2 regions of the Sanguibacter sp. 25GB23B1 genome follow, and region 2 is predicted to be linked to the other one. Evidence: predicted binding sites of a transcription regulator. Region 2 holds the regulator's gene; the other holds the start of a gene.
What was found. Region 2 encodes LexA, which represses DNA repair genes until DNA is damaged. Its sites were predicted from a motif close to TCGAACANNTGTTCGA; they were not measured.
Positions count from the first base shown of each region.

Region 1: a site for LexA is predicted at 2,706-2,721, ahead of ABKW26_RS10875 (SAV_6107 family HEPN domain-containing protein). Genes of this name have one in related genera too.

Region 1 is NZ_JBDYKL010000017.1:6,731-15,135, forward strand. It holds gene ABKW26_RS10855 (ATP-binding protein) at 1-101, shown strand, start outside; gene ABKW26_RS10860 (response regulator) at 98-538, shown strand; gene ABKW26_RS10865 (PAC2 family protein) at 661-1,593, shown strand; gene ABKW26_RS10870 (fused MFS/spermidine synthase) at 1,651-2,631, opposite strand; gene ABKW26_RS10875 (SAV_6107 family HEPN domain-containing protein) at 2,744-3,193, shown strand; gene dinB (DNA polymerase IV) at 3,190-4,449, shown strand; gene ABKW26_RS10885 (DUF3040 domain-containing protein) at 4,490-4,927, shown strand; gene mraZ (division/cell wall cluster transcriptional repressor MraZ) at 5,454-5,909, shown strand; gene rsmH (16S rRNA (cytosine(1402)-N(4))-methyltransferase RsmH) at 6,079-7,095, shown strand; gene ABKW26_RS10900 (hypothetical protein) at 7,098-7,520, shown strand; gene ABKW26_RS10905 (hypothetical protein) at 7,498-8,244, opposite strand; gene ABKW26_RS10910 (penicillin-binding protein 2) at 8,243-8,405, shown strand, end outside.
Region 2 is NZ_JBDYKL010000016.1:71,768-80,172, reverse strand. It holds gene nrdR (transcriptional regulator NrdR) at 1-60, opposite strand, end outside; gene ABKW26_RS10825 (LysM peptidoglycan-binding domain-containing protein) at 219-581, opposite strand; gene lexA (transcriptional repressor LexA) at 906-1,610, shown strand; gene ABKW26_RS10815 (L-lactate dehydrogenase) at 1,724-2,731, opposite strand; gene ABKW26_RS10810 (ATP-dependent DNA helicase) at 2,771-4,873, opposite strand; gene hflX (GTPase HflX) at 4,927-6,477, opposite strand; gene ABKW26_RS10800 (methyltransferase) at 6,602-7,213, shown strand; gene dapF (diaminopimelate epimerase) at 7,231-8,157, opposite strand; gene miaA (tRNA (adenosine(37)-N6)-dimethylallyltransferase MiaA) at 8,154-8,405, opposite strand, start outside.

The DNA of each region.
Region 1 (8,405 bases), on a different contig from region 2:
TCGTGGTGGAGCTATCCTCATCGACTGACGCATCGACGTCGACAGACGACGCGGCCGAGCCCACAGGGCGTGCCGTGGAGAATCCCGAGGAGAGACAGTGATCGGACCGATCGACGTCGTGGAGGTCCTGCTGGTCGAGGACGACCCGGGCGACGTGCTCATGACCCGCGAGGCCTTCGAGCACAACAAGGTCGCGAACCACCTCACCGTCGTCAACGACGGCGTGAGCGCGATCGAGTACCTGCGCAAGCAGGGTCCGTACGTCGACGCCGTCACGCCGGACCTCATCCTCCTCGACCTCAACCTCCCTCGGATGGACGGCCGCGAGGTGCTTGCAGAGCTCAAGGCCGACGACGAGCTCCGCAAGATCCCCGTCGTGGTCCTCACGACGTCCGAGGCCGAGGAAGACGTCGTGCGCGCGTACTCGCTCTACGCCAACGCGTTCGTGACGAAGCCGGTCGACTTCGACCGGTTCATCGAGGTCGTGCAGAAGATCGACGACTTCTTCGTCTCGGTCGTCCGGCTCCCGTCTCGCTGACCGAGGATCGTCCGGGTCGGCGCGGCCGGGAAGAAATGCGCGCTCGGACGTGTTTGACCTGTCGATCGTCTGAACACGGCTCGGTGGACCTGTCCACGGGCCACACCGACAGGAGGACCCAGGTGCTTGACCCTCGCGGGCTCTACGAGATCGACACCGAGGTGGAAGGTGCGAGCGGCCTCGACGCTGCCGTCGGCGGCACGGGTCCGGTACTCGTCAACGCGCTCCGCGGGCTGGTCGACGCGGGAAGCACCGGCGCTCTCGCCGTCGAGCACCTGCTGTCTGCGTCGGAGACGTCGCGACTCGTCACCTTCGACATCGACCAGCTGCTCGACTACCGCTCCAAGCGTCCGACCATGGTCTTCGACTCGAACGCGTTCTCGAGCTACGACGCGCCCGTCCTCGCGATCGACGTCGCCCACGACACCGAGGGGACGCCGTTCCTCGTGCTCCACGGGAGCGAGCCGGACGTGCAGTGGGAGAGGTTCGTCGCCGCTGTGTGCTCGCTCGTCGAGCGCTTCGGCGTCTCCCTGACGGTCGGCATGTACGGCATCCCGATGGGCATCCCGCACACGCGTGCGATGTCGGCGACCGCGCACGCGACCGACAGCACGCTGATCGGCCACGCCACGTCCTGGTTCGGGAAGGTCAAGGTACCGGCGAGCGTCGCCAACCTCCTCGAGCTGCGGCTGGGTGAGGTCGGCCGCGACGCGATCGGGTACGCGGTGCACGTCCCGCACTACCTCGCACAGTCGGCGTACCCGCCGGCCGCGATCGTCGCGCTCAACCACGTCGAGGCGGCGACCGGGCTCTCCCTGGGGACGGACGCGCTCGTCACCGCGGCTGGAGAGGCACGAGAGTCGATCGAGCGTCAGGTCGCGGAGTCCGAGGAGGTCGCCGAGGTCGTGCGTGGACTCGAGGAGCAGTACGACGCCTTCGCGCGCTCGGCCGAGCGAGGCAGTCTGCTCGCCGATGCTGCTCCGATCCCGACGGCCGACGAGCTCGGTGCTGAGTTCGAGCGCTTCCTCGCGCAGCAAGGGCCCGACGCGCCGTAGCGGCCCGCGGCCGGTGCGGTGGTCCCGGGCGGTCGCGAGAACGCCCCGGCGCGGTCCTCAGCGCTCCGGGGGCGCCGGGTGCGGCTCGCCGTCCCGCTGGACAGGGGCGTGGCCGGCGAACTGTTCCGTCTCGGCGCCGGTCGAGAGGATGTGTGCGGGGACCGCGAGGGAGCGCAACGACCGGGCGAGGCCCGCGGAGCTGAGGGTGTCGGACCGCTGACCGCTGACCGGCGTCCGCAGGGCGAGGACGAGGTTTCCGTACCTGCGGCCCTTGAGAAGACCTGGCTCGGAGACGACAGCCACCTCACCGTGCCACGGGTCGGCCGACGTGGCACTGGAGGGCTCGCTCCGTGCCCGCGAGGCTGCGGCGGCCTCGGCGCGAGCGAGTGCGGCGCGCAAGGTCGCCACCTCCGCACGCGCGGCGCTCAGCGGTGGTCTGTCGGCGCAGTTGACGAGGTAGAGCCCTCCGGGGCGCAGGACACGCAGGACGTCGTCGACGAACTCGCCCGTGACGAGGTGGTGCGGAGTGCGGTCCCCGGCGAACACGTCACGGATGACGACGTCGGCGCTCGCACTCCCGAGCGTCGCGAGCTCAGCACGGGCGTCGCCTGCGCGCAGGCGCAGGCGAGGGGAGCGAGGGAGCTCGAACCAGGTCCGGACGAGCTCGAGGAGGCGGGCGTCGATGTCGATGCCGATCTGGCGCGAGCCCGGTCGGGCGGCGTCGAGGTACCGCGCCATCGCGCACCCGGCTGCACCCAGGTGGACCGCGTCGAGCGGACCGGGCGGGACGCGCTCGAGGACCGCGCACATGATCTCCATGTACTCGAAGCCGACGTTCGTCGGGTCGTCGAGATCGACGTACGAGCTCGGGACGCCGTTGACGTGGACGGTCAGGGCCCGTGGGCTGTCCCGGTCGGCGACGAGCTCCACGGTGCCCGACGACGTCTCGACGGAACCCTCCGGGAGCAGCGTCTGGGTCGAGCCCTTGCGTGTCAGTGGTCCGGAGGAGGATGTGTTGCGAGAGGAGCGGCGAGCCATCGCCCCAGACTAGGCGTCCCAGGTCCCCGCCCGGCACGGTGGACGTCGATCCGCGACGAACGTCTTGACAGCATTCGAACAGATGTTCGACACTTGGAGTGGGAGGACCGACATGACAACCGCACCAGCACCTCTGCACCCCGGGAGCACGGCACCGCTCTCTCGCAGCGTCCTCGAGCTCGTCCGTCGGTGCGACGGTGAGCTGTTGGCTGCGCAGCTCGCCTCGGACCCCGCTGAGCGCTTCACCCACGGACACCTCGCCGCGCTCCGGCTGGCGGGCGCTGTCCTCTCGGCGGAGCCCCAGCGACCCGCTCGACGCGGAGCGAGCAGCGCATGGCGGAGACTCGCCACGCAGGAGCCGGCGCTCGCTCCGTGGGCGACCTTCTTCGAGTCGGGTGCGAGCGTACGGTCGGCGATCGATGCCGGGCGGACGTCCGTCGTCGACGACGCGCTCGCCTCCAGGTGGGTCGCCGCCGCTGAGGACTTCCGCGACGCCGTCTGCGTCCACCTGGGGATCGATCCGTTCAGCGATCTCGGTCCGAGCGTGCGGCGGGCGTCGTGAGCCGTGGTCCGCGGTCGACCGCACCGCGCCGGTCCTGGGGGGAGGACGACTCCACCGCGTCGATCCTCCACGTGGACATGGATGCGTTCTTCGCCTCGGTCGAGGTTGCTCGGCGACCGCACCTGCGAGGCCGTCCGGTGATCGTCGGGGGTGCGGAGCGGGGTGTGGTGCTCGCCGCCACCTACGAGGCGCGCGCCTTCGGAGTGAGGTCCGCCATGCCGGTCGGCATGGCGAAGAGGCTCTGCCCGCAGGCGACCTACATCACGCCTGACCTGCCCGCATACCGCGAGGTGTCGCGAGGGGTGATGGAGCTCTTGGGCGAGGTGACGACCCTCGTCGAGGCGATCAGCGTCGACGAGGCGTTCCTCGACGTGAGCGGTGCGCGTCGGCGGCTGGGCTCGTCCACGGCGATCGGCGCATCGATCCGTGAGAGCGTCCGTGCGCGGTTCGGCATCACCTGCTCGGTCGGTGTCGCGTCCTCCAAGTTCGTCGCAAAGCTCGCGTCCACGCACGCGAAGCCGGACGGCCTCATGCTCGTCCCACGCGAGGCGACGGTGCCGTTCCTCCACACCTTGCCGGTCGGGGCCCTCTGGGGGGTGGGAGAGAAGACGGAGCAGAACCTCGCGCGCTGGGGCATCCTCACCGTCGAGCAGCTCGCGACGACCGACCCGACCGTGCTCCGGCACATCCTCGGTACTGCTGCCGGTGACCATCTCCTCGACCTGTCCTGGGGCCGTGACGCTCGCCCGGTCGAACCGGTCCGGAGGGAGCAGAGCATCGGCGCGGAGAGCACGTTCGGGCGGGACGAGTACACGACCTCGGTCGTCGAGTCGAAGATGCTGGCGCTGGCCGACCGGTGTGCTGCGCGGCTCCGACAGCGCGAGCTGCTGACCCGAACAGTGAGCGTCAAGGTCCGCACGAGCGACTTCCGCACGCTCACCCGGTCGCGAGCGCTCCCGTCGCCCACGGACAGCGGGCAGGAGATCTACCTCGCCGCGCGCCAGCTGTACTCTGCCGTCGACCTGCGCGGTCTTCCTGTCCGGCTCGTCGGGGTCCGTGCAGAGACGCTCGAGGCCCGGGGGCAGGCGGCGATCCAGCTGACCCTCGACGACGCGGTCGGGGACGTCTCGGAGCAGCAGCGTCAGGTGGAGTCCGCGATGGACGACGTCCGGCGGCGTTTCGGGGATCACGCGATCGGCCCGGGAGCGGCGAAAGACCGTTGGACTACCATCATGCGAGATGTCGAACTATCCTGATGGATACCAAGGCCCAACGAACAAGAGTGCGGGGGTAGAGATGCCTCTGTCCGAATACGAACAGCGTGTTCTGGAACAGATGGAGCGAGAGCTCACGTCTGACGACCCGCGGCTTGCGACGACGATGAAGTCGACGACGCCGCGATCGAGTGTGCGATACGTGATTGCCGGGATCGGCCTCGTGGTCGGTCTCCTCGCACTGGTGCTCGGGGCGGCCCAGTCCGTGCCGTGGGTGGGTGTCATCGGCTTCATCGTCATGTTCGCAGCGGTCGCCTACGCCTTCGCGCAGCCGAAGAAGGCAGCCTCAGGGCCACAGGGGATCGTGTCCGACAGCGGAGAGGTCCGCAAGCCCGGGGCGAGCGGATCGAGCAAGCGGTCCACCGGTCGACCGACGAAGCCCTCGAAGGGCAGCGGGTCGTTCATGCAGCGGCTCGAGGAGCGATGGGAACGCCGCAGTCGAGGAGACGGCACCGACTGATCAGGTCGGACGAGGCCTCACCACCTCGCCGACCCGTTCCGCGACGCGGATCACCAACGACAGCAGGAGCCGGGCGCGAGCCCGGCTCCTGCTGTCGTTGCGCGGGTAGCTCGGTCGACCCGGCGGCCGGCTGATCTCCCGGGCACCTGTCCCCGCTGCGAGCGGTCCGTGCCGGCGGCCGCACCGCGCACTCCCGGTTCCTCGCTCCTGCCGTCCCGCCGACGTGCCGGTCGGCATGCGGACCGGTGTCGAGCCCGCAACCCTCCACATCCCTCCCCGGACGTCGCCATCTCCATGCCGAGGGCGCTCTCCCGCCGGTTCTGGCCCGCAGAGTTCGGTGCTTTTCTCTGCTGACGCCATTTCCGCGTTCCGCCCCGAGAAATCCCTCCACCACCCACCACCCACCTCACCTGCAGGTTTATGGCGCGGTGGGTGAAGTTTGTGTGTTTCCCCGGGAAGGGTGGAGGGAAGTGGAGTACCGTGGAGCCACCTGGAGCAAGAAGGAGAGGTGCCGGCAGTGAGTGAGCTGTTCGGTGGTTCCCCAAGCCTTCTCCTGGGTACGTACACGCCCCGGCTCGACGAGAAAGGACGCCTCATACTTCCTGCGAAGTTCCGGACCCAGCTCGCCCAAGGTCTGGTGATGACGCGGGGCCAGGAGCGGTGCCTGTTCTTGCTCCCGATGGACGAGTTCCGTCGGATGTACGAGCAGATCCGCCAGGCACCGGTAACGAGCAAGCAAGCCCGCGACTACCTGCGTGTCTTTCTCTCGGGAGCGTCTGACGAGACCCCTGACAAGCAAGGTCGAATCTCGATACCGGCCAACCTTCGTCAGTACGCAGGTCTTGATCGTGACGTCGCAGTGATCGGCGCAGGAACCCGGGTGGAGATCTGGGACGCACCGACCTGGGAGACCTACCTGGCCGAGCAAGAAGCCTCGTACTCGGACACCGCGGAGGAGATCCTCCCCGGGCTGCACCTCTGACACGTACGCACGAGCACGACCCCGGCAGGCCGCACGATGAGGCCTCCTCCCGCCACTCTGACGCACTTCCCCGGCGTCAGACGGTCGCGGAGGGAGACCTGATCGGGTGGCCTCCACCCACCAGCACCCACGAGCACTGGGCACAGACCACGGAGAGGCAGGAGGCTCGATGACGCAGGATTCTCAGTCGCAGCCGGGTGCCGGTGACGCGGCCGGCCGGCACGTCCCGGTCCTGCTCGACCGGTGCGTCGAGCTCCTTGCCCCCGCGCTCGAGGCGCCGGGCGCCGTCTATCTCGACTGCACCCTCGGCATGGGCGGGCACACCGAAGCCGTGCTGGAGCGCTTCCCGGAGGTACGTGCGATCGGCATCGATCGCGACCCACAGGCTCTTCGGCTCGCGGGGGAGCGGCTCGCCGGTTTCGGTGACCGGTTCGTCGGGGTGCACGCGGTGTACGACGAGATCGCCGATGTCCTCGCGTCGCTGCAGATCACGAGCGTCCAGGGAGTCCTCATGGACCTCGGGGTCTCCTCCCTGCAGATCGACGAGACGGAGCGGGGGTTCTCCTACGCCCACGACGCGCCTCTCGACATGCGCATGGACTCGACCGCGAGCCTCACGGCCGCTGACATCCTCAACACCTACGACGAGCGCGACCTCGCCCGGATCCTGCGCGACTACGGCGAGGAGCGCTTCGCTGGGAAGATCGCGCGATCGATCGTCGCGAAGCGTGCCGTGCGCCCGTGGTCGCGGTCCGCAGAGCTGGTCGACCTCGTCCGGGCGTGCATCCCTGCGGCGACCCGCAAGACCGGAGGTAACCCGGCCAAGCGCACCTTCCAGGCACTGCGGATCGAGGTGAACGGTGAGCTCGAGGTCCTTGCCCGGGCGCTGCCCGCTGCCGTCGAGGCGCTGGACGTCGGCGGACGGATCGTCATCGAGTCCTATCACTCGCTCGAGGACAGGCTCGCCAAGCGCGAGCTAGCCCGAGGTGCCGTCTCCAGCGCTCCTCCGGATCTCCCGGTCGAGCCCGAGACGCACCGTCCGTACCTCAGGCTCCTCACCCGAGGCGCTGAGGACGCCGACGAGCGTGAGCTCGAGCTCAACCCACGTTCCGCGTCGGTCCGTCTCCGAGCGGCCGAACGCACACGACCCACACCTGACCACCTGAAGAACCGGACGGAGCGCTGACCATGAGCACAGCACACGCCAGCGCAGCGCGGACCCTGCCCGAGCAGCGTCCCACGCCACTGTCGCGACCGTCTGCGGCGCCGCCGAGGCTCCGGCTCGTCCAGTCGCCGACACAGGCTCGGAGTCGAGCGCCGTTCGTCCTCACGTGCATCGGTCTCCTGGCCGGGGCGCTGCTGGGGACGCTCGTCCTCAACACGGCGATGGCCGACGGGTCCTACGAGGCCCAGTCGTTGCAGCGAGAGCTCGCGGCCCAGGCAGAGGTGACGGACACGTTGCACGCACGCCTCGATGCACTGCAGTCACCGCAGGCCCTGGCGATGCGTGCGACCGAGCTCGGGATGGTGCGTGTCTCCGAGCCCCCCGTGCTGCGGCTCTCGGACCGGACGATCATCGGCGGTGCGGTCAGCCCTGCGGCGGGGCAATGACTCCATCGGGTCCAACCCCTCGGACGCCGCGGTCGAGCGCGGGCACACCTGGCGACGCCGGCGGTCGCCGACCTCGTACGCCGCGCCCGGGTGACTCGGCGCGGGTCGGCTCTGACCGCACGGTCGACCGGAAGGCTTCCCCCCGCACGACGGAGTCTGGGCGCAAGACCGCGCCTGCACGCAAGACAGACGCCGGACGCACAACAGACTCTCCACGCACGGCCGGCTCGCGGAGCACGACCGAGCGACCGCGTTCGTCCACGACGCGCGGCGGCGCGAGCTCGGCGGGCACGACGGGTGCGCGACAGTCGCAGACGGGTCGATCGAGAGCGAGCACGGGCACGAGCGCTCGCGGCGCTGCACCAGCGCGTTCGCCGCGAGCGCCGGCGGGTGCACCGCGAACGGCAGCATCGAAGCCTGTCGCACCGCGATCGAACTCCGCGCGCACGACGTCATCGCCGCGGAGCGCGACACGTTCGGTCGCGTCGCCCAGAGCGGTCGTGGGAGCACGCTCCGGGTCGGCGGCGCGGTCGACCTCCTCGAGCACGGTTCCTCGGTCCTCGTCCTCCTCGGCGTCGAGCCCACGGATCGTCTTGCGCGACACGGCGTCGACCGCGCGGGCACGCAGTGTCGTGCGCCGAAGCGGCGAGCCCCGGAAGCCGAAGCCCGCGAAGGAGGCTTCCGACCCGGGACGCCGGATCCGGTTCCTCAGTGTCGTCGTCATGCTCGTCCTCGTGCTCTTCTCGGGACGGCTCGTCTACGTCCAGCTGTACGCCGGCGAAGCTCTCGCGGCCGTCGCGCAGGACATGCGGACGAAGGTGACCGCGATCCCGGCGGTCCGCGGTGAGATCACCGACGCCGACGGAGTGGTGCTCGCGACGTCCG
Region 2 (8,405 bases):
GTCGGACGTCCGGGAGTCGACGACGCGCGAGTCCGAGTGGCGACAGAACGGGCAGTGCACGGTACCTCCATCTACGGCAGCGGCGACCGGTCGGGATGAGGTCGCGTGTCCACCGCAACCCTACGCGCTCCCGACGCCGCCCAGCGCTCGGCGCACCACGGCCTCCCGCTCGTCTCTGCCGCCCGAAGTTCCCGCGTGCAGTGCGACGGAACCTGCACTCAGCGCAGCGGGACGAAGATCTGCTCCCCGGCCTCGAGGTCCGCCGAGGAGCGACCGTTGACCTCGATGATGAGGCTGACCACGTCTCGAAGGTCCTCACCGGGGTGCGCTACCGTCGACGCGATCGCCCACAGCGTCTCTCCCTGAGAGACGGTGTGCGGCACCACGTGCGTCGCCGCCTCGGGCGAGCCCGCGACCGCACGGCCTCCGAGGAGGAGCGCCGCGAGCATGAGGACGACGCCGACGGTCCACAGCACCACGCGACCTCGCCGAGTGATCGAGAGATCGCTGAGGCCGAGCCAGCCCTCGACGTCCGACCGGACGTGCGCGGGTCCCGACGAGATCGCCATCACGTGTGCCATGAGTACTCCTTCAGCGCCGCGCCGAGCCGGGCGACCCATCATCGTTCGAACACCTGTTCGTCGTACAACTGTACGAAAGATCTCCAGAAACGCAAGGGTCTGTCGCGACACGCTCGAACAGGTGTTTGATCCGATGCCCGAATCGCCCTAGTGTTGGGCACGACCCTCCGGGAGGTACTCGACCACGAGCCACTGACACCCGGGGCGCTCACCAGCACGGCAGCAGCAGACGGCTCGACAACGAGCCTCTCGACCGATCGACGACGGAGGCACATCGTGGCAGCAGGGGATACCACCCGGACGAACGACCGCACCCGCGGCACGGTGGTCCTCGTCGGCGACCCGGAGGTGTCTGCCGACGGGCTCACAGCGCGTCAGCGTCACGTGCTCGAGACCATCCGGAGCTCGATCGAGTCACGCGGGTATGCGCCGAGCATGCGCGAGATCGGGCTGTCGGTCGGCCTGACGAGCCCGTCGAGCGTCAAGCACCAGCTCACCGCGCTCGAGCGCAAGGGATTCCTCCGGCGCGACCCGAACCGCCCGCGCGCCATGGAGCTCGTCCACCAGGACGACTCCCGGGACGTCGAGCCTCTCGACGAGACCCACACGCTCAGGGACGCCCACGGCGAGAGCGCCGACAGCGACGCGCACCCGGCGCCGTCGTACGTGCCGGTGGTGGGTCGGATCGCCGCGGGAGGCCCCGTCCTGGCCGAGCAGGTCGTCGAGGACGTCTTCCCCCTCCCCCGACAGCTCGTCGGCGACGGCGACCTGTTCCTCCTGCGGGTCACCGGCGAGTCCATGATCGACGCCGCTATCTGCGACGGCGACTGGGTCGTCGTGCGTCGTCAGCCGGTCGCAGAGAACGGCGAGATCGTCGCGGCCATGATCGACGGCGAAGCGACCGTCAAGACATTCCGGCGCATGGACGGCCACGTATGGCTCATGCCCCACAACGCAGCGTTCTCGCCGATCCCCGGCGACGAGGCCACAGTGCTCGGGCGCGTGGTGAGCGTCCTGCGCAGCCTGTAGGTCAGCACCCAGCACGAGATCGGGCCCCTGGTACCCCCACGTGTGGGGGTACCAGGGGCCCGATCTGTCGGTGTGCAGTCTCGGTGCCCGGCAGTGACCAGCGGCAGATCCGCTCAGTAGCCGAACTTGCGCGCCACGGCCTTGAGCGCCGTCGAGGAGCGCTGCAGCCCCTTGATCTCCACCGGAGACAGCGGGACCGCAAGACGGTCCGTACAGCCACGTCGCCCGACGAGGGTGGGCACCGACAGGCAGATGTCGCTGATGCCGTAGTAGTCGTCGAGCAACGTGGAGACGGGCAGGACGCGATGCTCGTCGTTGAGGACCGCCTCGATGATGCGGGTCCCTGCGAGAGCGACCGCGTAGTTCGTCGCCCCCTTGCCCTCGATGATCCGGTAGGCCGAGTTCACGACCTCGTGCGCGATCTCGTCGCGGTCGCTCAGTGTCAGCGGCCCCCGACCTTCGATGCCGCTCCAGTCGAGCAGGGGCACCCCGCCGATCGTGGCCGAGCTCCACAGGGGGATCTCGCTGTCCCCGTGCTCACCGGCCATGTACGCGTGGACGTTCTGCACCGCGACGCCCGCATGCTCCGCGATGAGGTAGCGCAGCCGGGACGAGTCGAGGACTGTCCCGGACCCGAACAGCTGCGTCGGCGGGAGGCCGGAGATCTTCAGCGCGGCGTAGGTCACGATGTCCACGGGATTGGTCACCATGACGTAGATCGCGTCCGGTGCGACCTCGAGGAGGTCCGGGAGGATCTTCGACACGAGGCCGATCGTCGCCTCGGCGAGGTCGATCCGCGTCTGTCCGGGCTTCTGCTTCGCGCCTGCCGTGACCATGATGACGTCGGCGTCCGCGCACACGGCGACGTCGTCGGACCCGACGACCTCCGCCATCGGCATGAACTGGATCCCGTGGGCCAGGTCGAGCGCCTCGGCCTCGACCTTGGCCTTGTTGATGTCGAAGAGTGCGACGGTGCGTGCGGAACCGCGCATGAGCGCGGCGTAGGCCATCGTCGAGCCGACCGCGCCGGCTCCGACGACCGCCACCTTCGTCGTCTTGCGAGACCGGGGTGGTGCCACGGCGGTGCGGTCGAGGGTGCCGGTCTGATCAGCGTCGCTCATGCTTCCTCCAGCTGGTGATGAGTTCGGTCGTCACATGTCTCAGCCTAGGTCGGCGAGGCGCCGGAGTGCAGAGAGAGCGACAGTCGTGTCCGTCGTCCGCCAGAAGTCCGGCAGCGACTGCACGAGGAACGAACCATACCGGGCCGTGGCCAGCCGCGGGTCGAGCACCGCGACGACACCCTTGTCGGACATCGTCCGGATGAGACGTCCCGCACCCTGCGCCAGGAGAAGGGCGGCGTGCGTGGCCGAGACCTGCATGAACCCGTTGCCACCATGCGTCTCGATGAAGCGCGCGCGGGCCGCCTTGACGGGGTCGTCCGGCCGCGGGAACGGGATCCTGTCGATCATGACGAGACTGCACGCCGCGCCCGGGACGTCGACGCCCTGCCAGAGGGACAGCGTGCCGAAGAGGCAGGTCGCGTCATCCTCGGCGAACGCGCGCACGAGCGCCGGAAGCTGGTCGTCCCCCTGGCACAGGACGGGGAACGGGAGCCGCGGCCGCAGGAGCTCTGCGGCGCGCTCTGCGGCACGGCGGGACGAGAAGAGCCCGAGTGTCCGGCCGCCGGCCGCTTCCATGAGCGCGGCCATCTCGTCTGCTTGGGCGTCCGTGGTCGCCTGGCTCCCAGGTGTCGGCAGGTTCTTCGCGATGTAGAGGATGCCCTGCTTCGGGTAGTCGAACGGGCTCCCGACGTCGAGTCCCGTCCAGCGTGATGCCGACGGGACCGCAGCAGCAGTGGAGCTGGCGGCCGCTCCCGCCTCCCCCGGCTCCGTCGCGCTCTTCTCGAGCCCGACGGCCCGGGCGATCGGCTCGAAGGACTCACCGAGCGCGAGGGTTGCGGACGTGAGGATGCCGACCTTCTCGTCCCAGAGGTTGGTCCGCAGGAGCCCGGCGACCCCGAGCGGTGCGGCGTGCAGCTTGGACATTCCAGCACCGAAGCCGCCGTCGCCGCCCCGCGAGCACCACAAGACGTCGAAGCTGTTGGCGTCGCCCGCCATCCGCTCGGCGATCTCGAACACCATGAGCATGCTCGACGACGCCATCTTCAGTCCGCTGCTCGCGACGCTCCCGTCGGCGCCGGACCCGTTCGTCGTGTCGGGCTTGAGAGCCGTGACGAGGGCGCGCGCTGCATCGCGGACACCTGCGACCGCGAGCCGAGCCCCCTCGGGCAGACCGTCCGGGAAACGCTCCGCGGGAAGCCCGGCGAGCACCGACCCGAAGTCCGCCGCCGCCGCATCGAGATCGGTCGTCATGATCCCGCCGTGCCGCCGGGCCTGACGGGCGGCATGCTCGATCGACGCCACGGACATCTCTGCCGTGGCCGCCGACGTGACCCGGTCCGGGAGCTCGTGCGCCTCGTCGGCGACGATGACGGAGTGCTCGGGGAGCACGTTCGGCGACCCGGTGGCGGCGATCCCGAGCATCGCGTGGTTGGTCACCACGACGTCGGCCTCGCGGGCCGTGCCGCGCGCCCGCTCCGGATAGCACTCCTCGATGAGCGGGCACTTCTGCCCGAGGCACTCGAGCGCGGTGACCGAGACCTGGCGCCACACGCGGTCGGGCACACCAGGGACGAGGTCGTCGCGATCGCCCGACTCGGTGTCAGCGGCCCACTCGCGCACCCGGACGATCTGCTGACCCAGCCCGGACGGCGCGTCGGACACCTCGTCCGAGGACCCGCTCAGCGGCTCCGTCGGACCTTCGGTCCGTGGGAGGTCGAAGAGGGTGCCGGCGTCGTCGGGCGGATAGCCACCGGCGATCTTGTGCAGGCAGGCGTAGTTGTGCCAGCCCTTGAGCAGCGCGAGCCTCGGTGCCCGCGGCAGGTGCGGGGCGAGCGTGTCGGCGACGAGCGGCAGGTCCCGCGTCATGATCTGGCGCTGGAGTGCAAGGGTCGCGGTGGAGACGATGACACGTTCCCCGCTGTGCACGGCGTGGTGCACGGCCGGGACGAGGTACCCGAGGGACTTCCCGGTCCCGGTCCCCGCCTGGACGAGGAGGTGCTCACCGGAGTCCATCGCCCGGGCGACAGCCGCTGCCATCTCGTGCTGACCGTCTCGTCGAGTACCACCGAGCCGCCCGACAGCGAGGTCGAGCAGGTGGTCCACCGCGGCGCCGGCGTCCTGAGATGTCTTGGCGTCGCTCACCCGAGGAGTCTACGGTCCGTCGTGCGTGCGCCAGCCCGAGCCCACAGGTGCGTTCAGCCGTGGACCGCCGCGGCCGTCAGCTCGGCCGCGAGCTCGTCGTCCACGCGTCCTTGGACGAGCGTCCCCTCGCCCGTGTGCTCGAGGTGGTCGATCTCGCCCTCGAGGTGGACACGGTTGACCAGGTCCCCCCGGTCGTAGGGGACGACGAGGTCGACCTGCACGCCCGGGTGCGGCAACGACGCGGCGATGAAGTCGAGCAGCTCGGGGATGCCCTCCCCGGTGCGTGCGGAGACGACGAGGGTGTTGCGCTCCCGGCTGCGCAGCCGGGTGATGGTCTCGGCGTCGGCGAGGTCGGCCTTGTTGAGGACGATGACCTCGGGGACGTCCGCCATGCCCGGGATGTCTGCCAGCACGTGGCGGACAGCCTCGATCTGCCCCTCGGGGTCGGGGTGCGACGCGTCGACGATGTGCAGGAGGAGATCGGCGTCCCCGACCTCCTCGAGCGTCGAGCGGAAGGCCTCGACGAGCTGGTGCGGCAGGGATCGCACGAATCCGACCGTGTCGGCGAGCGTGTAGACCCGCCCGTCGGGCGTCTTCGTGCGGCGGACCGTGGGGTCCAGGGTGGCGAAGAGCGCGTTCTCGACGAGCACCCCGGCGCCGGTCAGCGCGTTGAGCAGGCTCGACTTGCCGGCGTTCGTGTAGCCGGCGATCGCCACGGACGGGATCGCGTTGCGACGGCGCGCGGCACGCTTGGTCTCGCGGGATGGTGCCATGGCCGCGATCTCGCGGCGGAGCTTGGCCATGCGGTCGCGGATACGACGACGGTCCAGCTCGATCTTCGTCTCACCGGGACCGCGCGATCCCATGCCGGCACCTGCGCCACCGACCTGACCACCGGCCTGTCGCGACATCGAGTCTCCCCAGCCGCGCAGGCGCGGGAGGAGGTACTCGAGCTGTGCGAGCTCGACCTGGGCCTTGCCCTCTCGGGACTTCGCGTGCTGGGCGAAGATGTCGAGGATGAGCGCGGTCCGGTCGACGACCTTGACCTTGATGATGTCCTCGAGCGCACGGCGCTGGGAGGGCGCGAGGTCGCCGTCGACGATCACGGTGTCGGCGCCGTTGGCGGCGACGAGGGCGGCCAGGTCCGCTGCCTTGCCCGAGCCCAGGTACGTCCCCGGGTCAGGGTTCTGACGGCGCTGGAGAAGTCCGTCGAGGACCTGGGACCCAGCCGTCTCCGCGAGCGCAGCGAGCTCACGGAGCGACACCTCGGCGTCGACGGCGTCCCGCGACCACAGGCCGACGAGGACGACGCGCTCGAGCCTCAGCTGGCGGTACTCGACCTCGGTGACGTCCTCGAGCTCGGTGGAGAGCCCTGCGACCCGGCGTAGTGCTGCTCGCTCGGCGAGGTCGATCTGGTCGCCGTCGTGGACGGAGTGGTCCGTGCCGCCGTCGGCGCGTGCGGTGCCGGCTCGTGCCAGGACCCGGGCGACCACGTCGCTGGCGAGGTCCCGTGCCGCCACTGCTGCCACGCCCGGGTCGATCGCCTGCGCCTGCTCCGTCGCGGCGTCGGGGGTCTCGGGGTGCGGTTCGTGGCTGTTCGGCATGCAGTCCTCATCTGTCGGTGCTGTGCGGTTCCTGTCATCAAGAGTCCCATGCGAGCGCCCACGTCGCGAAGCGATTTTGCGCAGGGCGAAGCGGATCGCACCGCCTCACCTACGATTGCCGACTGTGAGCGACGACGAGCAGGACCACTACTTCACCGCGACGCCCGCGTCGGCGGACGAGCGACGACGGATCCGCGTGCGCCTCGACGGGCAGGACCGTGAGGTGGAGACCGCCGGCGGGATCTTCTCCCCCGGTCGGCTCGACCTCGGAACGGAGGTGCTGCTCCGCTCCGTCCCAGCGCCACCCGACGGTGCGCTCCTCGACCTCGGGTGCGGGTGGGGACCCATCGCGCTGACCCAGGCGCTGCAGAACCCGCGGGCGACCGTGTGGGCTGTCGACGTCAACGAACGGTCGCTCGACCTCGTGCGCCGCAACGCTGAGATCCTCGGGATCACGACGATCCGTGCGGTCCGCCCAGACGACGTGCCGGAGGACGTCCAGCTCGCCGAGATCTGGTCGAACCCGCCCATCCGGGTAGGCAAGGCGGTGCTCCACTCGATGCTCGAGACGTGGATCCCGCGTCTCGCGCCAGGTGCGAACGCCTACCTCGTGGTCCAGAAGAACCTCGGTGCCGACTCGCTGCAGCGCTGGATCGCGGACCGGTTCCCCGCGGACGAGGTCCGGCGTGCCGCCAGTGCGAAGGGGTTCCGCGTCCTGCAGGTCACGCGCGCCTGACGAGCCCTCGGGTCAGGTCAGCCCGCGAGGTCGGTCAGGCCGTGCGCGACGAGCTCCGCCGGTCCGGCGAGCTCGACGTGCCCGTCGGGAAGCATCGTCACGCGCAGCGTCCCACCAGGAACCTCGACCAGCCAGACGTCGGGAGCCCCGTCGCCCGCCCACGCCCGGACGGCGAGCGCGGCAGCGCACGCACCGGTGCCGCAGGAGCGCGTCTCACCGACACCGCGCTCGTGGACACGCATCCGCACCCGCCCGACGACGCTGCCGTCGATGCTCGTCTCCTCCCCGAGGGGAACCACGAGCTCGACGTTGGTCCCCTGCGGCGGGACGGGCACGACGTCCGGGGCGCGCCAGAGCTCGGCCCGCTCGAGGTCGACGACGCTCGCGAGGGCGACGACGGTGTGCGGGTTGCCGAGGTCGACGCTCAGCGCGGGCCGGGCGACCTCTGCGCCGTCGACCTCGAGCCCGGGCACGAGGACCTCGGCGTCGAAGCCGTCGGTGACTGCTCCCTGGCCGCCGGGGAACGACCAGATTCCCATGTCCACCGCGAACCAGCCGTTGTCCTCCTTGCGGACCCGGCGGACGCCCGCTCGTGTCCCGAGGACGAGCTCCGTCCGGCCGTCGAAGGTGGCGAGGCCCAGCTGTTCGAGGAAGGCCGCGAAGACGCGCACGCCGTTCCCGCACATCTGAGCGGTCGAGCCGTCGGCGTTGCGATAGTCCATGAACCACTCCGCAGCGGGCTCCTGCGCGAGGAGCACCTGTCCCTCGGGCAGGTCCTTCGACCGCACGACGCGGATGACGCCGTCGCCGCCGATGCCCGCCCGGCGGTCCGCGAGCGCGCGGACGAGGTCGGCCGTGAGGTCGATGCCCGCGTCGCGGTCGTCGAGCAGGACGAAGTCGTTCTCGGTGCCGTGCCCCTTGGTGAAGGCGAGTGCGCTGGTCATGCACCCAGCCTACGGCGCACGGGCCCTGTGCCGTCGGGGTCGGCGTCGCTGCGGGGACCGGCCTCCGCGGCGTCGACCACCGCGAGCGCACGGTCGACGAGGTCCTCGGCACGGGCGTCGAGCCAGTGCACGCGCGGGTCTCGGCCGAACCAGCCCATCTGCTTGCGGGCGAGGCGCCGGGTGCTGGCCGTCACCGCGGCGCGGGCCTCGTCAGGGGTGGACTCCCCGTCGAGCATCTCGAGCACCTC